2 regions of the Nonomuraea rubra genome follow, and region 1 is predicted to be linked to the other one. Evidence: riboswitches for the same ligand, from Rfam matches in the RefSeq annotation. Region 1 holds a riboswitch; the other holds the start of a gene.
What was found. A riboswitch is a leader RNA that binds a small molecule or an ion and turns the genes downstream of it on or off. The one in region 1 is predicted to bind glycine.

Region 1 (10,687 bases):
GTCCCGTCGCCTTCACGTTGTAGAGCGCCTGCTCCACCTTCCCGTCGCCGTCGATGACGAACGTCGACCGGATCACCCCGACGACCTCCTTCCCGTACAGCTTCTTCGTGCCGTACGCCCCGTACGCCTGGTGCACGGCCAGGTCGGGGTCGGACAGCAGCGGGAAGGTCAGCGCGTCACGCTCGGCGAACTTGGCCAGCTTCGCCGGCTTGTCCTTCGACACGCCGAGGACGACGAAACCCTCGTCCGTGAGCTGGCTGAGGTTGTCGCGGAAGTCGCAGGCCTGCTTGGTGCAGCCGGGGGTCATCGCGGCGGGGTAGAAATAGAGGATCACCCGCTTGCCGCGATAGGTGTCGAGCGAGATGGTGCCGCCGTCGGCGGTGGGTAGCGTGAACTCCGGCGCGGCGTCGCCGGGCGTGAGTCTGGTCTCGGTCAATGGGCCCTCCTACGTTCTTCCCGCCAACCTACCGGCCCGGCCGTTGTGCCGTCCGGCGCGCCGACCTGACAGACTGATCACGACCAGAACGGACGGAACCCGCTCGGCACGCGGCGCGGGGCCCGCGTACGGTCGAAAGGAGAGCCATGGCTGACACCGATCCCGACGAGCTGGAGCGGCGGATCGCGCGGACGCGCGCGGAGTTGGCGCAGACGGTCGACGCCATTGCCGACCGGGTGAGCCCCAAGCGGGTCGCCGAGCGTACGGTGGCCGACGTCAGGAGCAGGGCGGGCCACTTCGTGGCGTCCGTGGGTGACGCGCTGGGCATGACGCCGCGGCCGGTCGAGTTCGGGGACGACCCCGACCGGGTGTGGGAGGAGGAGCGGCCCGAGCTGGGGCCGCTGCTGATCGGGGTCGGCGCGGTGCTGGTCGTGGGGGCGGCCGTCGTGCTCTGGCGTCGCAGGCGCAGGCGGCGCTAGAGGAACGTACGGCCCTCGCCCCGATACGTCGGGACCGGCTCCACCACGGTGTCGCCGTCGACGAGGTGCAGCGCGTCGAAGTGCTCGCACAGCTCGCCGGCCTTGGCGTGCCTGAACCACACCCGGTCGCCGAGCCGCAGGTCGCCGGCCGCCTGGCCGAGCAGCGGCGTCTGCACCTCGCCCGCGCCCTCCTCGGGCGCGTAACGCAGCCCGGCGGGCAGGTACGGCTGCGGCGCGCGGGCCGGGCCGACGGGGCCGGAGGCGAGGTAGCCGCCGCCGAGCACGGTCACCGTGTCCGGGGCTGGGCGGCGCACCACCGGCAGGGCGAAGAGCGCGGCCGGGCGTCCGGTGAAGCGGCGGTAGAAGTCGAACAGCCGCGGATGGAAGAAGCCGGAGCCCGCCGCCAGCTCCGTGATGGCCTTCTCGCGCGTGGTGAGCTCCACGGAGCCGGTGCCGCCGCCGTTGACGAACTCGAGGTCGGCGAACTGCCGTACGGCGTTCACGACGCGGCCGCGGCGCAGGACGAGCTCGCGGGCGGACAGGGCCTGCATGAGCCGGATGAGGCGGGCGCGGGCGGCGTTCGAGGGCGGGGCGTCGCCGACGCCGGCGATCTGCGCCTCGTACGCCAGCAGCCCCACCAGCCGGAAGCCGGGCCGCTTGGCGATGTCGGCGGCCAGGTCGGCGGCCTCGTGCGGCTCGCGGACGGGGGAGCGCAGGGCACCCACCCTGCGGCCGAAGGCGACGTAGGCGGCGTCGAGGTCGAGGCAGAGCCGCAGCTCGGCGCGCGGGTGCACCGGGGCCACGGCGGCTTCCAGGTAGTCGAGGTGGGCGGCCGAGTCGACGGTCACGGTGATCTGCGCGGCGGCGCGCGCGTCCGCCGCCAGGGCGGCCAGCGCCTGCCGGTCGGCCGTGGGGTAGGCCACGAGGATGTCGGTGATGCCGCCGGCCGCCAGCCAGAGCGCCTCGGGGAGCGTGTACGCCATGACGCCGCGGAAGCCGTCCATGGCCAGGATGTGTTCGAGCAGGGCGCGGCTGCGGATGGACTTGCTGGCGACCCTGATCGGCTTGCCCGCGGCCCGGCGTACGAGGTCTGCCGCGTTGGCCCGCATGGCGGCGAGGTCGACGATCGCGAACGGTGGTTCCAGGGCCGCTGTGGCGCGGTCGTAGCGCTGGCGGTCATCCATACCGGCAGCGTAACCGCATAACGGGCAAAAGAACATGAGACTTGTTCGCGTTAAACGCGGTCCCCGTAATGTTCGGGCAAATCGGCGGCGAGGGCGCGGTTCAGGCCATGCGGGGTGCATGTACGTCTGTCGTTGTGATGACCACGCTTCAGCAGATTCTGCCCGGCGCCGTCGTCGCCCCCCGGGACACCGGGCTGCGCAGGGCGCGCAGGGTGCTCAGGCCGGCGCGTACCGTCCCCGGAGCCCTGCTCGCGCTCGTGCTGGCCGGCGGGCTGGGGGCGACCGCGGCCGAGGTGGTGTCGGCGCTGCTCGGCGCGCCGCTCGGCTGGGTCCCGGTGAACGAGGTGGTCGAGCTGGCGGGCCGGACCACCTGGCCGGAGACGGCCACCGCGGCCCTGGTGGCGGCGGGCGCCGGCACGCTCATGCTGCTGCTGGCGATCGTGCCCGGCCGCTCCGGCCTCGTGCCGGTGGAGACGTCCGACCCGCTGATCGTCATCGGCATCACCCGCTCTGGCCTGCGCCGCACGCTGCGCGCGGCGGCGCAGCAGGTCGCGGGGGTGGACAAAGCCCGCGTACGGCTGCGCCGCCGCACCATCGAGGTCACCGTCACGACCGGCGCGGAGAGCACGGGCCAGATGCTCAGGCAGGTCGGCACGGCCGTGGGCGACCGCCTGGCGGGCGTCGGCACGCTGGGCACGGGCGAGGTCGTGGTCCGCCTGCGCAGGAGGGCCGGATGAGGCCGGCCGCAATGTCGGAAGGGAAGGGGGCCGCGGCTGATGCGTCAGTACGCCGGTAACCGGGCCGGTCTGGCGATCGTCGGGGCGGCGCTGCTGGGCGCGGGCGGGTACGCGTGGCTACGCGGCCACGACCGCTTCTTCGAGCTCCCGCCCACCGCCAAGGTGCTGCCCGCCCAGGCGCACCGCGCGCTGGCGGAGGACCCGTGGCCGCTGTGGTTCCTCGCGCTGGGCCTGCTCCTGCTGGCCCTGGTCGCGCTGCGCTGGCTGCTGGTCGGCCTGGGCTGGGGCCGCCGCGGCACCCACAACGGCACGGGCACGGCCATGCTGTTCGTCGGGCTCAAGGGCGTGGACGGGCTGAGCAGGACGGGGGTGCGGGTCGCGGAGGACGGCCTGCACATCGGCCTGACCTGCCCGGCGGCGGCCGACGTGGGCGCGGTGGTGAGCAAGCTGGACCAGGACATCGTGGGCCGCATCCGCCGCGAGGTCCGCGACGACGAGACCCCCGCGGTGGTACGGCTGCACGTGCGGCGCTAGCACTCGATGACGTTGACGGCGAGCCCGCCGCGCGAGGTCTCCTTGTACTTGTCCAGCATGTCCCGCCCCGTGTCGCGCATCGTCTTGATGGCCTTGTCCAGCGCCACGTAGTGCTTGCCGTCGCCGCGCAGCGCGATGCGGGCCGCCGTGATGGCCTTGTTGGAGGCCACGGCGTTGCGCTCGATGCACGGGATCTGGACGAGGCCGCCGATCGGGTCGCAGGTCAGCCCCAGGTTGTGCTCGATGCCGATCTCGGCGGCGTTCTCCACCTGCTCGGGCGTGCCCCCGAGCACCTCCGTGAGCGCGGCGGAGGCCATCGAGCAGGCCGAGCCCACCTCGCCCTGGCAGCCCACCTCGGCGCCCGAGATCGAGGCGTTCTCCTTGAACAGCACGCCGATCGCGCCCGCCGTCAGCAGGAAGCGGACCACGCCGTCGTCGTCGGCGTGCGGGACGAAGCGGGTGTAGTAGGTCAGGACGGCCGGGATGATGCCGGCGGCGCCGTTGGTGGGCGCGGTGACGATGCGGCCGCCGGCGGCGTTCTCCTCGTTGACCGCCAGGGCGAACAGCGTGACCCAGTCCATGGCCTGCAACGGGTCCTTCTCCGGCGACTCGGACTGCAGGCGGCGGTAGAGCTGGTTGGCGCGCCGCTTGACCTTCAGGCCGCCCGGCAGCACGCCCTCCTTGGAGATGCCGCGGCGCACGCACTCCGACATGACCTGCCACAGGTGCAGCAGGCCCCGGCGGATCTCCTCCTCGGTACGGCCGAACGCCCGCTCGTTCTCCAGCATCAGGGCGGAGATCGACAGGCCGGTGTTCGAGCAGTGCTTGAGCAGCTCCTCGCCGGTGGTGAAGGGGAAGGGCAGCACGGTGTCGTCGGGCTTGATGCGGTCGGCGCCGGTGGCCTTCTCGTCCACGACGAAGCCGCCGCCGACCGAGAAGTAGACCTTCTCCCGCAGCCGCTCGCCCGAGTCGGCGTAGGCGGTGAAGCGCATGCCGTTCGGGTGCTCGGGCAGGGAGATCTTGCGCTCGAAGACCAGGTGCTCGCCGACGACGAAGGGGATCTCGCGGGTGCCGTAGAGCTTGACGGTGCCCGACTCGCGCATCCCGGCGATCCGGGCGTCGACGGTGTCCACGTCCACCAGCTCGGGCTTCTCGCCGGACAGGCCGAGCAGGACCGCCTTGTCGCTGCCGTGGCCCTTGCCGGTCAGGCCGAGCGAGCCGTACAGGATGGCCTCCACGCGCGCGACCCGCTCCAGCAGGCCGTCCTCGTGCAGGCCGCGCACGAACTTGTGCGCCGCGGCCATCGGGCCGCCCGTGTGGGAGCTCGACGGGCCGATGCCGATCTTGAAGAGGTCGAAGACGCTGATCGCCATTGATGTGCGCCCTTCTCGAAAGGCCGGGGCCCGCGGCGGGGCCCCGGCGGTTGGGTCAGGAGTCGCCCGAGGTCAGGGCGGTGTACTCCTCGGGTGAGAGCAGGTCCTCGGGGTCGCCTTCCACGCGCACCTTGAACATCCAGCCCTCGCCGTACGGGTCGCTGTTGACCAGACCCGGGTCGTCCACGACGGACTGGTTCACCTCGGTGACCTCGCCGCCGACCGGGGAGTAGATCTCGTTCACGGACTTGGTCGACTCCACCTCGCCGACGGAGTCGCCCGGCTCGACGGTCGAGCCGACCTCGGGGAGCTGCACGAAGACGACGTCACCAAGGGACTCGGCGGCGAAGGCCGTGATGCCGATCGTCACGGTGGTGCTGTCGTCCAGCCCGGCCACCCACTCGTGCTCCTTGGTGTAGCTCAGGTCGTCAGGGATGTTGCTCACTTGTTCCTCCTGTAAAAGGGCAGCTCAACCAGGTCCATAGGTTCATGGCTGCCCCGGATGTCCACGGCCAGGCCTGATTCGGCGCCGGTGTCCACGTAGGCCATCGCGATGGGCTTTCCCAGGGTCTGGGAGGGCGCACCGCTGGTGACCTCGCCGACGACGACGCCGTCCTTGGTGACCGGGTAACCGTGGCGCGGCACCCGGCGGTTCCGCGCGACCAGGCCGACGAGCCTGCGCCGCGGCGGGTCGTCCTTGACCGCCTCGAGCGCCGACCTGCCGACGAAGTCGCCCGGCTTGTCGAATTTCACCACCCTGCCCAGCCCCGCGTCGAACGGGGTCAGCTCCGCGCTCAGCTCGTTGCCGTACAGCGGCATGCCGGCCTCCAGCCTGAGCGTGTCGCGGCTGGACAGGCCCGCGGGCCTGAGCCCGTGCGGCTCGCCGGCCGCCGCGATCGCGTGCCAGAGCGGCACGGCGTCCTGGTTCGCCACGAACAGCTCGAACCCGTCCTCGCCGGTGTACCCGGTGCGGGCGATCAGCGCCTGCCGGCCGTCCACCTGGCCGGGCAGGCCAGCGTAGTACTTGAGGCCGTCGAGGTCGGCGTCGGTGAGCGTGGCGAGGATCTCCTGGGCGCGCGGGCCCTGGACGGCGATCAGCGCGTACCGGTCCGAACGGTCCTCCACCACCGCGTCGTACGGCTTCGCGCGCTCCCGCAGCTCGGCGGCGACCTTCTGGTAGTTCGAGGCGTTGGCCACGACCATGAACTCCTCGTCCCCGAGCCGGTAGACGATGAGGTCGTCGAGCACCCCGCCGCGCTCGTTCACGATCATGGTGTACCTGGCCCGGCCGGGTGCCAGCGCCGACAGGTGGCCGACCAGCGCGTAGTCCAGCGCCTCGCCCGCCTGCGGCCCGGTCAGGAAGATCTCGCCCATGTGCGAGAGGTCGAACAGCCCGGCCGCCTCGCGGACGGCCCGGTGCTCGGCGGACTCGCTGCCGTACCGGAGGGGCATGAGCCACCCGGCGAAGTCGGTGAGGGTGGCGCCGAGGCTCTCGTGAACGTCTCGTAGCGGTGTCGGTCGGGACATTTGTCGCACCTCAGGACAGGAGTGGATGCCAGCATCCTCCCCCTCTGTCATCGATGCCTGAGAGCTTCGCCCGACTTTTGCCGGACTTTCACCTTCGGCGAGGCCCGCGGGCCTGCTTTCCAGAGGACACCTCGTCCGTGCGGTCCTTTGCCTTGAGAGGTTCGCGGGGAGGGCTTGCTCCTTCAGGGACCCTGACCGGCTTGTCAGGGTGCTCTCCCGCACGGTTTCGACGGTGATGTCCGTCAGCCTAGTGCCGTCGAGGGGCTGTTGTCGCGTCGCGGGCCGGATGTGGACGACTCGTCAGCAGGCGTGCACGAGCGCCTCGAACAACGCGTGGTCCGCGGCCGCCTCCGGGTGCCACTGCACGGCCATGGTGAACGCCCCGGAGGACTCCACGGCCTCGACCGTGCCGTCCTCGGTGGTGGCGGTGACCGTCAGGCCGGGGGCGAGCCGGTCCACGGACTGGTGGTGGTAGTGGGGGACCGCCACCGGCTCCTCGCCCAGCGCCTTGGCCAGGCCGGTGCCGGGGACGGGGGTGACGGGCAGGTGCCCGAAGCGGCCGGGGCCCGGGCAGTGGTCCGTGTGGCCGACCACGTCGGGCAGGTGCTGGTGCAGGCTGCCGCCGAGGGCCACGTTGAGCACCTGGAGGCCGCGGCAGATGCCGAGGAAGGGCAGGCCGGCGTCGAGGGCCGCGGCGAGCAGGGCGAACTCTGCTTCATCGCGGAATTTCCGGACGTAGCCGCTGCGTTCGTGCGGCTCGGCGCCGTACCTGGCCGGGTCGATGTCGCCGCCTCCGGCCAGGATCAGCCCGTCCAGGCGGCGTACCAGGCCGGCCGGCTCCCCGGCCGGCGGCAGCAGGACCGGCTGGCCGCCCGCGCGCACGACCTGCTCCACGTACGCGTACGGCAGCAGCGCGGCAGGGGTGTCCTGCCAGACCGTGAACGAGGCGGTCTCGGCGTAACAGGTGATGCCGATGACGGGACCCATGACCGTCACCTACAGCGGCGTGACGTAGGCACCGGAGATGCCGCCGTCCACCAGGAACTCGCTGGCCGTGATGAACGAGGCGTCGTCGCTGGCCAGGAACGCCACCGCGGCCGCGATCTCCGACGCCTCGGCGAAGCGGCCCACGGGCACGTGCACCAGCCGCCGCTGCGCCCGCTCCGGGTCCTTGGCGAACAGCTCCCGCAGCAGCGGCGTGTTCACCGGCCCCGGGCACAGCGCGTTGACCCGGATGCCCTCCCTGGCGAACTGCACGCCCAGCTCCCGCGACATCGCCAGCACCCCGCCCTTCGAGGCGGTGTAGGAGATCTGCGAGGTCGCCGACCCCATCACGGCCACGAACGACGCGGTGTTGATGATCGAGCCCTTGCCCTGGCGGCGCATGTACGGGATGACGTGCTTGCAGCACAGGTAGACGCTGGTCAGGTTCACCTCCTGGACGCGGCGCCAGGCGTCGAGGCCGGTCTCCAGGATCGAGTCGTCGTCGGGCGGCGAGATGCCGGCGTTGTTGAAGGCGACGTCCACACTGCCGTACGCGTCGTGCGCAGTCGCGAACATCCGGACGACGTCGTCCTCGCTGGTCACGTCGGCCTTGACGAACAGGCCGCCCACCTCGGCCGCGGCCTTGACACCCGCCTCCTCGTCGACGTCCGCGCAGACCACCCTGGCGCCCTCGTCGGCGAACCGGCGGGCCGTGGCCAGCCCGATCCCGCTGCCCGCGCCCGTGATGACCGCCACCCGATCCTGCAACCGCTGCATGTGTGTCACTCCGTTGAGATGAAGACGTTCTTGGTCTCGGTGAACGCCGCCAGCGCGTCAGGGCCGAGCTCCCTGCCGAGGCCGGACTGCTTGAAGCCGCCGAACGGGGTCCAGTAGCGGACCGAGGAGTGGGAGTTCACCGACAGGGCGCCCGACTCGACGGCCCTGGCCACGCGCAGCGCCCGCCCGACGTCGCGGGTCCAGATGGAGCCGCTCAGGCCGTACGGGGTGTCGTTGGCGATCCGTACGGCCTGCGCCTCGTCCTCGAACCTGACCACCGACACCACGGGGCCGAAGATCTCCTCGGTGAACGCCCGGTCGGTGACCTCGGGGGTCAGGACGGTCGGCGGGAACCAGTAGCCCTTGCCCTCGGGGCAGGACCCCTGGAGGTGGGGGGTGCCGTCCACGAAGCCGCGGACCCGTTCGAGGTGCCCGGCGCTGATCAGGGGGCCCATCTCGGTGGCCTCGTCGAGGGGGTCGCCGACCACGACGCCGCGTACCGCCTCGGCCAGGCGCTCCATGAACGCGTCGTACACGCTCGCCTGGACGAGGATCCTGGACCGGGCGCAGCAGTCCTGCCCGGCGTTGTCGAACACGGCGTAGGGCGCGGTTCGCGCCGCCTTGTCGAGATCGGCGTCGGCGAAGACGATGTTCGCGGACTTGCCGCCCAGCTCCAGCGTCACCCGCTTGACCTGCCGCCCCGCCTTGGCCGCGATCTCCCTGCCCACCTCGGTCGAGCCGGTGAACACGATCTTCGCCACGTCCGGATGCTCCACCAGGCGGGCCCCCGCGACCTCCCCTGCCCCAGGCAGAACCTGGAGCACCCCCTCGGGGAGGCCCGCCGCCAGGGCCAGCTCTGCCAGCCTCAGCGCGGTCAGCGGAGTCCACTCGGCGGGCTTCACGATCACCGTGTTACCCGCCGCGAGAGCCGGGGCCACGCCCCACATCATGATCACCATGGGGAAGTTCCACGGCACGATGATCCCCACCACGCCCAGGGGCTCCTGGAACGTGAGGTCCACGCCGCCGGGCACCGGGATCTGCTTGCCGTGGTTGCGCTCGGGCGCGCCGGCGTAGAAGTGCAGCACGTCCCGGACGTTGCCCGCCTCCCAGCGGGCGTTGCCGATGGTGTGCCCGGCGTTGGTCAGCTCCAGCAGCGCCAGCTCCTCGCCGTGCCCGTCCACCAGCTCGGCGAACCGGCGCAGCAGCCGCGCCCGGTCGCCCGGCGCCACCTCGCGCCAGGCCGCCTGCGCCTTCCTGGCACGCTCCACGGCCCGGTCGACCTCGGCCGCGCCGGCGAGCTCGACGTCGGCGACGACTTCCTCCGTCGCCGGGTTGACGATCTTCATGCGCTCCCGTCACATCCGTTCGAAACCACGGAACAGCTCCCAATCCGTCACCGCCGCGTCGAACGCGGCCAGCTCCACCCGCGCGTTGTTCGCGTAGTGCTCCACCACGTCCTCGCCGAACGTCTCGCGCGCCAGCTTCGACCCCTCGAACAGCGCCAGCGCGTCGCGCAGCGTGTGCGGCACCGTCTCGGCGCCGGAGTCGTAGGCGTTGCCGTCGTACGGGTCCTCCAGCGGCAGCTCGGCGTCGATGCCGTACAGGCCGGCCGCGACCAGCGCCGACACCGCCAGGTACGGGTTCACGTCGCCGCCCGGCACCCGGTTCTCCACCCGCAGCGAGCTCCCGTGGCCGACGAGCCGCAGCGAGCAGGTGCGGTTGTCCACGCCCCACTTGACGGCCGTGGGGGCGAAGCTGCCCGGCACGTACCGCTTGTAGGAGTTGATGTTGGGGGCGTACAGGAGGGTCAGCTCCCGCATGCAGGCGAGCTGGCCCGCGACGAAGCGCGACCCGAGCGGCGAGAGCCCGTACGGCCCCTCGCCCGCCATCACCGGGTCCCCGTCCATGCTCCTGAGGGAGATGTGGATGTGGCAGGAGTTGCCCTCGCGCTGGTTCGGCTTGGCCATGAACGTGATCGACCGGCCCTCCTGGGCGGCGATCTCCTTGGCGCCGGTCTTGTAGATCACGTGGTTGTCGCAGGTGCGCAGCGCCTCGTCGTAGCGGAAGGCGATCTCGTGCTGGCCCAGGTTGCACTCGCCCTTGGCGGACTCGACGTAGAGGCCGGCGCCCTCCATCCCGCGCCTGATGCGCCGCAGCAGCGGCTCGACGCGGGCCGTGCCCAGCAGGGAGTAGTCCACGTTGTAGAGGTTCGCGGGGGTCAGGTCGCGGTACGCGCGCCGCCAGGCGTCCTCGTAGCTGTCGTCGTAGACCACGAACTCCAGCTCCGTGCCCACGTACGCGGCCAGCCCCCGGTCGGCGAGCCGGGCGAGCTGCCTGCGCAGCACCTGGCGCGGGGAGGCGGTCACGTCGCCGCCCTCCTCCCAGGCCAGGTCGGCCATCAGCATCGCGGTCCCCTCGTGCCACGGCACCCGGCGCAGCGTGCCGAGGTCCGGCTTCATCACGAAGTCGCCGTACCCGCGATCCCAGGACGACATCGCGTAACCCGGGACGGTGTTCATGTCGACGTCCACCGCCAGCAGGTAGTTGCAGCCCTCGGAGCCGTGGTGCAGCACCTCGTCGAGAAAGTAACGCGCCGACAGCCTCTTGCCCTGCAACCTGCCCTGCATGTCGGCGATCGCAAGGAGCACGGTGT
Region 2 (10,687 bases), 3.2 Mb from region 1:
ACCCGGGAGCGGATCCGCCAGCTGGAGAAGGAGTCGCTGTCCAAGCTGCGTCACCCGAGCAACACCCGCCCGCTGCTCGACTGGGCCAGCTGAACGTGAAAGCCCCGGCACCGCGTGGTGCCGGGGCTTTTTTCGTGTCCGATCCGCGGCTCAGGCGGTGGCGGGCAGCGGGCGCGGGACCCGCGGGATGCCCCACATCCGGTTGTCCTCGCGCAGCGTGCGCAGGCGCTCCACCTCGGACGTCCACATGGCCCCCGCGGGCGTGGCCTTGGCCTTGCGCCGCGCGATCCGGTCATCGTAGGCCTTCACCCCGAACGTGGCCCGCTGCCCCGCCTCGGCGGCCCTGAGCGCCTCCGTGAGCGCCTTGTCGAACGCCCGCCCGGCGGCGAGCAGCTCGATCTCGTCGGCCGCGGCGGCACGCAGCTCGCGCAGCGTCTGCTCGGCCTGCCTGGCCTTCTCGAGCAACTCGGGGAAGCTCTTGGAGATCTCCTGGTCCGCGTGGTAGCGGACCTCTGCCTCCCGGCTCACCCGCGGACGGAAAAACGCCATCGACCCGGCCCCTTCACAAGCTGTCGGTACTCGTTCAACCGCCAAGAGTACGCCGTCCCGCGACACGGGCGGAAATCGCCCCGGAGCGAGCGCCTTTACATAGTAAGATGATCTCCATGCCCGCCAAGAGACCGCCCGTGCCCCTGTCCCGCGAGCGCATCATCGAGGCCGCGCTGCACATCGCCGACAGCCAGGGCCTGCGCCGCCTGACCATGCGCCGGCTGGGCGATGCCCTGCAGGTCGAGGCCATGGCCATCTACCACCACCTGCCGCGCGGCAAGGAGGCGCTGATGGACGCGCTGGCCGAGCACGTCACGGCCGTACAGGTGGAGCAGGGCCCCACCTGGCAGGAGACGGCCAAGGCGTGGTGCCGGGCCAGCAGGGAGCTGCTGCGCGACCATCCGGGCGTGCTGGCGCTGGCGCTGACCAAGCCGCCCAAGGGCGCCACCGCCCTGGCCATCAGGGAGCAGGTCGAGCAGCTCTCCGACGGGGGCCTGGAGGGCGCCGCCGAGGCCGTACGCGCGCTGCGGGCCTTCGTGTTCGGCAGCGTGGCGGTCGAGGTGCAACATTCGGGATGGGCCGACCCGGAAGTTGATGAATGGGTCAGGCGGGACGAAAGAGCGGATGTGGACTTCGAGCGCGGACTCGACGCTCTTCTCAAGGGATTGCAAACGTGATGCGCGTGTCGCGCTTGGACCGTTATCCTGCATAAGGCACGCTGTGTCGAAGGTCACACGATCCAGGGATCCTCCTGTAACAGTCCGAACGGGCTATGTCGGAACGAGTGACACACGTCGCACACTTGCCAGCACAACTACCCGAGCCGGCTCCCGCCCCTCCAGAACGGGAGCATCCCACGAGATATCGGAGGCACGCCGATGTGCCCGCACGACCCGGCCTGTCCGGATGCCGAGGCGCCAGACCGCGAGGCGGCACGCACCCTCGCCTGCCACCCCGAGCAGGGGTGGAGTTTGCTCTGCAACGGAGTCGTCCTGTTCGAGGACACCGGTGAGCTCCTGCCCAGCGGCACCGCCATCGCACCGCACCGGCCCGTGGTCGGCGCCGCCTGACCGCCGCCCGCGTTCCTGCGCGGGGCCGTCCGGTCACGCGTAGCGCATGATCCATCCGGCGACGACCTCGCCCACTCTGGCGGGGTCGCGCTTCAGGTCGTGGTTCTCCCCCCGCAGCACCACCAGCTCCGCGGCGTCCGCCGCGTCGGGGATCCCGAACGGGTCCCGATCCCCGTTGACGACCAGCACGTCCACCCCGGCCCCGCGCAGCTCCTCGGCCCTGGAACGCTCCGGCCGCCCCGGCGGGTGCAGCGGGAAGGCCAGCGCCACCACCGCCGCCGCGCCGACCGCCCTGGCCGTACGGCACGCCACCCGCGCCCCGTTGCTCCGCCCGCCCTGCACGAGGGGCAGCCCGGACCGGCCCGCGCGCACCTCCCGCAGCACGATCTCCCAGGCCTCGTCCTGCTTGACCGGCGAGCCGGGCGCCCGCGCCCCCGCCACCCTGAACGCCTGCGTCACCCTGGCCACGCTGGCCCCGGCCGCGAGCGCGGCGTCGCGGACCGCCAGCAGGTCGGGAGCCTCCACTCCCCCGGCCGATCCGTGGGTCAGCACCAGCAGCAGCCGCGGGTCCGCGGCCTCGTCGAACTCGACCAGCGCCGGCCCTCTCGGCGTCATCACCTGCATGGCAGCACCGTACCTGGGGAGGATCGGCCCCTAGCCCTCAGGGCGGATGACGGCGCGCCGCGCGGCGAGGATGATTTTCCTATGCCAGACAAACGCCTCCGGGATGATCTGCAGGCCACGCTCGACGCGCGCCGCGACCTCGGGCCGGAGTACGAGACCGCGCTCGTCGACTCGTTCGTGGAACGCCTCGACGCCACGATCGCCGCGCGCGTGCGGGCCGAGCTGGACCATGCGGACCCCGTGCGGGTCAAGCGCCGTCACCCGACCGCGCCCATGGTCCCGATCGTGCTGGGCTCGCTGGGCATCGGCGTGCCGCTGACGGCCATCGCGGCCAGCGCGGGCGGCGAGGGGCTGTTCGTCGCGTGGCTGTCGATCGTGCTGATCAACGTGGCCGCCGCCGTCGCGATCATGCGCAGGTCCTGAGCCCCCGGCTCAGGCGTCGCGGTGGTAGCGCAGGCGCACCTCGGCGGCCAGCGTCTCGTCCTCGTGCTCCAGCCCGTACGACCAGACGCGTCCGGCGTCCTCGGCGCGCCCGCGCAGCGGCAGCGTGCGGGCCAGCAGCTCGATCGCCAGCGCGCTGGTCCCCGCGTCGGCCCCGCCCTCGACGCTCTCGGCGAACTCGGCGCAGGCCAGCTCCAGATGCGCGATGCCGAGCTGGACCCGCAGCCCCGGCACCTCGTCCCCGGGGGCGAACTCCAGGGCGTCCAGGAGCACCTCGGCCGCCGCGCCGGGCTCGGCGTGGTCCATCATCAGCTCCGCCAGCTCGGCGGCGGCCTGCGCCCCGATCCGTTCCTCACCGCCGTGCGCGCCGGTCTCCATCGCGGCGCGGAACTCCTTCTCCGCCTCCTCCAGGTGCTCGGCCCGCGTGGCCAGCCGGGCCAGCGCCAGGTGGGCCAGCGGCACGTACGCGGCCGTCCCGACCCCCAGCACGGCCTGCCAGGCGCCCCTGGCCTGCTCCTCGCGGCCCTCCCGCTCGAACCCCTGCGCCAGGTGGCAGGCGGCCTGGGCGGCGTACTCGGGGTGGCCGGTGGCCAGCGCGGTCCTGGCCGCGGCCCTGGCGCCCTCGACGTCGCCACTCTGTTCGAGCACCACGGCGAGGCCGACCGCGGCCTGCGCCCTGTCGGGCCCGTCGGGGTCCGCCGCCAGCTCGCCGAGTATGCGGGCGGCGGCGTCGAGGTCACCGCGCTCGGCCAGCAGGCGGGCGGTGTCGAGGGGCGGGGTCTCCAGCTCTGAGGACGTCAAGAGAGCTCCTTGGGGCGGCGGTCGCACCGAGCCTAACGACTAACGGCGATCATGTCTGCTCACTTGACACCGAAGGACTGGCCCGCACCAGGCCCCCGATCGCCGTGCCCGCCCGGACCTGCCCGAACACGTTCCAGGACAAGCCCGGCGAAGCGGGGCGCGATGCCGCGCCCCGCGCGTGTCGGCCTCAGTCCTCGTACGCCTCCAGGGGCGGGCACGAGCACACCAGGTTGCGGTCGCCGTAGGCCTGGTCGATGCGGCGCACCGGCACCCAGTACTTGCCGTCACGCAGCGACGGCAGCGGGTAGGCGGCCTCCGAGCGGCTGTACGGGTGCGGCCACTCGTCGGCGGTGACGGCCTCGGCCGTGTGCGGCGCGTTGCGCAGCGGGTTGTCCGTCTTGTCGTAGTCGCCGGAGGCCACCTTGGCGATCTCGCCGCGGATGGCGATCATGGCGTCGACGAACCGGTCGAGCTCGTTCAGGTCCTCGCTCTCGGTCGGCTCGATCATCAGGGTGCCGGCCACGGGGAACGACATGGTCGGCGCGTGGAAGCCGTAGTCGATGAGGCGCTTGGCCACGTCGTCCACGGTGACGCCGGTCTCCTTGGTGATCTGCCGCAGGTCGACGATGCACTCGTGCGCCACCAGGCCGCCGCGGCCCGTGTAGAGCACGGGATAGTGCGGGGCCAGGCGCCTGGCCAGGTAGTTGGCCGACAGGATGGCCTGCTCGGTGGCCGCCGTGAGGCCGTCGGCGCCCATCATCCTGACGTACGCCCACGAGATCGGCAGGATGCCCGCCGAGCCGTACGGGGCGGCCGAGACGGGGCCGACCGGGGTGCCGTTGTGGAGCGGGTGGCCGGGCAGGTAGCCGGCCAGGTGGGCGCGGACCGCGACCGGGCCGACGCCGGGGCCGCCGCCGCCGTGCGGGATGCAGAACGTCTTGTGCAGGTTCAGGTGGGACACGTCGGCGCCGAACTCGCCCGGCTTGGCCAGCCCGACCAGGGCGTTGAGGTTGGCGCCGTCCACGTACACCTGGCCGCCGGCCTCGTGCACCTTGGCGCACACCTCGGTGATCGTCTCCTCGTACACGCCGTGCGTGGACGGGTACGTCACCATGATCGCCGCCAGCGCGTCGCGGTGCTTGTCGATCTTGGCGTCCAGGTCGGCCAGGTCCACGTTGCCGTCGCTGTCGCAGGCCACGACCACGACCCGCATGCCGGCCATGATGGCGCTGGCGGCGTTCGTGCCGTGGGCGGAGGACGGGATGAGGCACACGTCGCGCTCGCCGTGGCCGTTGGCGCGGTGGTAGGCGCGGATGGCCAGCAGCCCGGCGAACTCGCCCTGCGAGCCGGCGTTCGGCTGGATGGAGACGGCGTCGTAGCCGGTCACCTCGGCCAGCCAGCCCTCCAGCGTGCCGATCAGCTCGCGGTAGCCCTCGGACTGGTCGTCCGGCGCGTACGGGTGGATCGCGGCGAACTCGGGCCAGGTGATCGGCTCCATCTCGGTGGTCGCGTTCAGCTTCATCGTGCACGAGCCGAGCGGGATCATCGAGCGGTCCAGCGCGATGTCCTTGTCCTGCAGCTTGCGCAGGTAGCGCAGCATCGCGGTCTCGGAGCGGTGGCTGTGGAAGACCGGGTGGGTCAGGTACGGGCTCTCGCGCAGCAGGTCGGCGGGCAGCGCGTCGGGGGCGTCCTCGGGGGCCACCGCGGCGCTCACGCCGAACGCCGCCCACACCTGGGCCAGCTCGGCGGCGCCGGTCTTCTCGTCGCAGGCCACGGAGACGTGGTCGGCGTCCACCTGCCAGAGGTTGACGCCCCGCTCGGCCGCGGCGGCCACGACGGCGGCGGCCCTGCCGGGCACGCGGGCCAGCACCGTGTCGAAGAACTCGCCGTGCACGATCTCCACGCCGCCGCCGCGCAGCCCCTCGGCCAGGGCGGTGGCGTGGCGGTGCACGCGGTGGCCGATGCCGCGCAGGCCCTCGGGGCCGTGGTAGACGGCGTACATGCCGGCGATGACGGCGAGCAGCACCTGGGCGGTGCAGATGTTGCTGGTGGCCTTCTCGCGGCGGATGTGCTGCTCGCGGGTCTGCAGGGCCAGGCGGTAGGCGGGGTCGCCGTCGGCGTCCACGGACACGCCGACGAGCCGTCCGGGAAGCTGCCGCTGCAGGCCCTCGCGTACGGACATGTACGCGGCGTGCGGCCCGCCGAACCCGAACGGCACCCCGAACCGCTGCGAGGACCCGATCGCGATGTCGGCGCCCAGCTCTCCGGGCGCGGCGACCAGCGTCAGCGCCAGCAGGTCGGCGGCGGCCACGACGAGCGCGCCCGCCTCGTGCGCGGCGGCGGCCACGGCGCGGAAGTCACGCAGCCGCCCGGACGCGCCCGGATACTGCACGAGCAGCCCGAAGCACTCGGGCAGCTCGCCGTCCAGGTCGTGCTCGACCAGCGTGATGCCGAGCGGCTCCGCCCTGGTGGCCAGCACGGCCTTGGTCTGGGGCAGCGCGTCGGCGTCCACCACGAACACGTCGCTCTTCGACTTGCCCGCCCTGCGGGCCAGCGTCATGGCCTCGGCCGCGGCGGTGCCCTCGTCCAGCAGCGACGCGCCCGCGACGGGCAGGCCGGTGAGGTCGGAGACGACCGTCTGGAAGTTCAGCAGCGCCTCCAGGCGGCCCTGCGAGATCTCCGGCTGGTACGGGGTGTAGGCGGTGTACCAGCCCGGGTTCTCCAGCAGGTTGCGGCGGATGACGCCGGGCGTGACGGTGTCGTAGTAGCCCAGGCCGATCATGGAGGTGAGCACCCGGTTACGCCCGGCCAGCGCGCGCAGCTCGGCGATGGCCTCGGCCTCGCCGATCGCGGCGGGCAGCTTGAGCCTGTCCTTGGCTCTGATCGCCTCGGGAACGGCCACCGCGACCAGGTCCGCGACGGATTCGAAGCCCACGGCCTCGAGCATGCGCAGCTGCTCGGGCTCCGAGGGGCCGATATGCCTGGACGAGAACGGCGGAGCTGACAGATCGGTCATGGGGTGTGCCTCCCGAGGCGTATGGAGACCGGCGCCAGGGCGCGGACGAGTGCCGGGTCTCCCCCTCTGTCAGCGCGGCCCCGCGATGTGCGGCGGCGCCACGACCTGAGAGCTTCACCCCCGGTGGGGCTTGCACCGTCGGTGAGGCGCGCCTGGCGGGCGCGCCTGCTTTCCAGAGTTGCCTCACCCGAGCGGTACTGGATGCCTGAGAGATTCCGGGGAGGGTTGCTCCTTCGGCGCCCCGGGACCAGGTGCCCGGGGACTCTCCCGCACGGGGTCGTCAGCCTTACTGTCCTAGATTACTACGGTAGGCCCCGATAACCGCTCACCGGACCACGCGTGCCCTCTCCTGGCCGGATCTCAGCCGGTACGGCGGGCGCGGCGCCTGCGGGCCAGTTCGTCAGCGGGATGGTCGGCCGGGACGGTGTCCTCGACCGCCGCGCGTTCCCCCGGCAGCTCCGCGAGGGAGCCCTCGACCTCTCGCCAGACCCGCCCGAGCGCGATGCCGAACACGCCCTGGCCGCCCTGGAGCAGGTCGATCACCTCGTCGGCCGAGGTGCACTCGTAGACGCTGACACCGTCGCTCATGAGCGTGATCTGCGCGAGGTCGGCGACCCCGCGGTCACGCAGGTGCTGCACCGCCGTGCGGATCTGCTGCAGCGACACCCCGGTGTCGAGGAGCCGCTTGACGACCTTGAGCACCAGGATGTCGCGGAAGCTGTAGAGCCGCTGGGAGCCCGAGCCGTGCGCGGCCCTTATCGTCGGCTCGACCAGGCCCGTGCGCGCCCAGTAGTCCAGCTGCCTGTAGGTGATGCCGGCCGCGGCGCAGGCCGTCGGCCCGCGGTATCCGATGTCGCCCGGCAGCGCCGTCGGCTGCTCGTCGAAGAGCAGACCCTGCTCCCCGGCACGCTGCCGCGCGCTCTCGCGCCGCACCGGATCTTCCTGGCCGGCCGTCTTTCCCTCGCCGCTGCTGACCGCCACGCGGACCTCCGGCTTTCTCTCATCCCGTGGCCTGATCTGGGGGTTCGTAAAGGGCGACCACGGGTTTCACTTGCACCGTAGGACCGTGACCATGCTCAGTCAACGATCCGGCTCGGCGCGTCGTGAAGCGTAAATGCACTGAAATACCTACCCCGCCCTGCCGAAGTCCTCGGGAGTGATCGTGTCAAGGAACTCCCTGAACTTCTCCACCTCGTCCTCCTGGTCGTCCGGGATGATCACCCCGGCCTCCTGGACGACCTCCTCGCTGGCGAAGATGCGGGCCCCGGTGCGCAGGGCGAGCGCGATCGAGTCGGACGGCCGCGCGCTCACCTCCACACCGTTGGAGAACACCAGATCGGCGAAGAAGATGCCGTCGCGCAGCGCGACGATGTTGACCGCACGCAGGCCGACACCCAGGGCGCTCAGCACGTCGCGGAAGAGGTCATGGGTGAGCGGCCGCGGCGGAGGCTCCTCCGCCTGGGCCAGCGCGATGGCCGTGGCTTCGGGCATGCCAATCCATATAGGAAGGAACCGCTCCCCGTGTGCCTCCTTGAGCAAGACGATCGGCTGATTAGTGGGCATTTCAACTCGAACGCCCACGACCTCCATCTGCAACACGGGCTGCTCCGTATTCCTGACCGGTCACCCGGCACAGCTCTTCGATCATCGCTTCTGCTGACTTGGCTTCGCAATTCAACGTAACACCCAGCGGGCCTGGAATGTGCCCTCGCCTCCCAGCTCGCTACGGCCTCAGCGGCCCAGGACCGATCGCACGCCCGTGCGCACAAGGGATGCGTGCAGGTCGAGCAGCAGCGCGGAAAGCTCCCTGGCGACCTCGTCGGCCTCACCGATGGCTCCCGGGCGGCGCCGCTTGAGTATGGGGGCGACCGTCTGCTCGACCAGACCGGCCTCCCGCTCGGCCGCCGCCTTGACCGCCCGCAGGTGCCGGGCGTGCAGCCCGAACCGGGCCAGCGCGCCCACGGTGCGGGCCACCTTGAGCGCCTCCTCGTCGTAGCGCCTGGCCACGGCGGCCAGCAGGCCGTAGTCCTCGAGCTCGGTGAGGGTCTCCTCGTCGATGCCGGCGGCCTCGAGCAGCTCGGCCCGGCTGAGCCTGGTCTCCTGGGCCTGCTGCAGGGCGCGCGGCCGGCCGAAGCTCTCGGCCATCCTGTCCTTGATCACCCGCAGCGGCAGGTAGTGGTCACGCTGCTCGGTGAGGATGAAGCGCAGCTGCTCCACGTGCAGGTGGGTGAACTTACGGTAGCCGGACGGGCTGCGCTCGGGCTCGATCAGCCCCTCGCCCTCCAAGAACCTGATCTTGGAGATCGTCACGTCGGGGAACTCGCCCTGCAGGAGCGCGAGCACCTCCCCGATGCTCATGTGGGAGCGTGCCGCCTGAGAGCTCATCCGGCCTCCCGCGAACGGCCGCCCGTCATCTTGAGTCGCCCACTGCGCCCGCTCATGCGCCGGAGTTGCCCCGCATCAGGAAGAGAAGGCGGAACTTGCCGATCTGCACCTCGTCTCCGGAGTGCAAAGGAACCTCCTCGATCCGCTCCCGGTTGACGTAGGTGCCGTTGAGGCTGCCCACGTCGCGCACGGAGAACTGGCCGCCGCGGTGGCGGTAGAACTCGACGTGGCGGCGGGAGACGGTGATGTCGTCGAGGAAGATGTCGCTCTCCGGGTGGCGCCCGGTGGTGGTCAGGTCCTTGTCGAGCCGGAAACGACTGCCCTGGTTGGGCCCCCTGGTCACGGTGAGCAACGCCGCGCCTGGCGGCAGCTGCTCGACCAGCGCCCGCTCGGCCAGGAGCATGTCGCCTGTCTCAGCCTCGTACGCCTCGATTCCCGCGACGGAGATCGTCGATGTGGTATCCCCGGAGACCTCGGGTCTGGTCAGCGGTGACCCACAGCGGGAACAGAAACGGGCATCCTCGGGGTTGGCGTGCCCGCACTGCGTGCAGTAGACGCTCGGCATCGATCGGCTCGGCCTCCTACCGCGAAGACGCGGCGACGGTGCTCAGGGCGCGCCTCGCTTCGCTTTTTCAAGTTTGCGAATGCCGCAACTTACGCTGATCAGCGGCAAAGGTCAAGGCGGGGCGCTGCACGTTGGGTTTGGACGCAGACAAAGGTACCGCCGCCCCCGCCCCGTGGTCCATGCCGCCGCGCGTTTCTACATCACGATCTTGCGGCACTCCCTGGGCACATCTTCGGCAAAGCCTTTTCGATCACAGCGTGTGACGCTATCACCCCGCGGCCTGTTCCACGATCCGGGCCCAGCGTTCGATGAGGGCCTGGGCGCCGTCCACGTCCCCCGCCTCGGCCCACAGGTCGGTGACGGGCTCGGCGGCGGCGGGCAGCACCAGCACCCAGCTCCCGTCGCCGCGGGTCACGCGCACGCCGTCCGTGGTGTCGACGCGCAGCCCCTGGTCCCCGGGCTGGGCCTCGGCCTCGGCCGCCTCGATGACCGAGCGCATCACGGCGCCCTTGGCCGCCCAGGGCGTGGGCACGGTGCGCTTGAGCAGCTTGACCTCGGGGATCCTGGCGTCGATCTGGCTGAGCGACAGCCGGGTGCGGGCGACCAGGCCGAGCAGGCGGATGAACGCGGCCAGCCCGTCGATCGCGGGGCTGAACTCCGGCACGACGAAGCCGCCGCGCCCGTCGGCCGCGAAGATCATGTCGGGCCCGGCGGCGGCCGAGGTGAGGGCGTCCTGCGCGGTGGAGGTCCACTGCACCTGCACGCCGTGGAAGCGGCACACCTGCTCGGCGACCCGGGTCGTGGTGACCGGCAGCGCCACCTGCCCGCCCCTGCGCTCGGCGGCGACCAGGTCGAGCACGACGAGCAGCGCCCGTTCCTCGCTGATGAGCTGGCCCTTCTCGTCCACCAGGGCGATGCGCTCGCCGACCGGGTCGAACCGCACGCCGAACGCCGCCCGCGAGCTGCTGACCAGCTCCGACAGGCGTTGCAGGTCGCGGCGGCGCTCGGCGAGCGTCTCGGTGGGCGAGACGTCGTCGAGTCGGGCGTTGACGGTGAGCACCTCGACGCCGACCCGGCCGAGCAGGGTGGGCAGCACCAGCGAGGAGGTGCCGCCCGCGCAGTCCACGACGACCTTCATGTCCCGTACGCCGCTGACCCCGACGTTGCGCAGCAGCTCGTGGGTGTAGTCCTCGAAGGCCCTGGCCGGGTAGGCGAGCTCGGCGATCTCGCCGGGGA

Region 2: another riboswitch for glycine. It lies ahead of gcvP (aminomethyl-transferring glycine dehydrogenase); the one in region 1 lies ahead of gcvT (glycine cleavage system aminomethyltransferase GcvT).

What each region holds. Positions count from the first base shown of each region.
Region 1 is NZ_JACHMI010000001.1:10,526,132-10,536,818, reverse strand. It holds gene bcp (thioredoxin-dependent thiol peroxidase) at 1-436, opposite strand, end outside; gene HD593_RS47955 (DUF3618 domain-containing protein) at 583-915, shown strand; gene HD593_RS47950 (amino acid deaminase/aldolase) at 912-2,099, opposite strand; gene HD593_RS47945 (DUF6286 domain-containing protein) at 2,237-2,836, shown strand; gene HD593_RS47940 (hypothetical protein) at 2,876-3,370, shown strand; gene HD593_RS47935 (L-serine ammonia-lyase) at 3,367-4,743, opposite strand; gene gcvH (glycine cleavage system protein GcvH) at 4,799-5,188, opposite strand; gene gcvT (glycine cleavage system aminomethyltransferase GcvT) at 5,185-6,270, opposite strand; glycine riboswitch at 6,305-6,400, opposite strand; glycine riboswitch at 6,401-6,499, opposite strand; gene HD593_RS47920 (gamma-glutamyl-gamma-aminobutyrate hydrolase family protein) at 6,571-7,257, opposite strand; gene HD593_RS47915 (3-oxoacyl-ACP reductase) at 7,267-8,031, opposite strand; gene HD593_RS47910 (aldehyde dehydrogenase family protein) at 8,037-9,380, opposite strand; gene HD593_RS47905 (glutamine synthetase family protein) at 9,390-10,687, opposite strand, start outside.
Region 2 is NZ_JACHMI010000001.1:7,332,241-7,342,927, forward strand. It holds gene HD593_RS33405 (RNA polymerase sigma factor) at 1-93, shown strand, start outside; gene HD593_RS33410 (hypothetical protein) at 151-549, opposite strand; gene HD593_RS33415 (TetR/AcrR family transcriptional regulator C-terminal domain-containing protein) at 666-1,226, shown strand; gene HD593_RS33420 (DUF5999 family protein) at 1,428-1,619, shown strand; gene HD593_RS33425 (alpha/beta hydrolase family protein) at 1,653-2,243, opposite strand; gene HD593_RS33430 (hypothetical protein) at 2,325-2,666, shown strand; gene HD593_RS33435 (hypothetical protein) at 2,676-3,485, opposite strand; gene gcvP (aminomethyl-transferring glycine dehydrogenase) at 3,673-6,501, opposite strand; glycine riboswitch at 6,684-6,781, opposite strand; gene HD593_RS33445 (MerR family transcriptional regulator) at 6,862-7,482, opposite strand; gene HD593_RS33450 (bifunctional nuclease family protein) at 7,630-8,100, opposite strand; gene ftsR (transcriptional regulator FtsR) at 8,233-8,886, opposite strand; gene HD593_RS33460 (FHA domain-containing protein) at 8,939-9,451, opposite strand; gene HD593_RS33465 (mannose-1-phosphate guanyltransferase) at 9,720-10,687, opposite strand, start outside.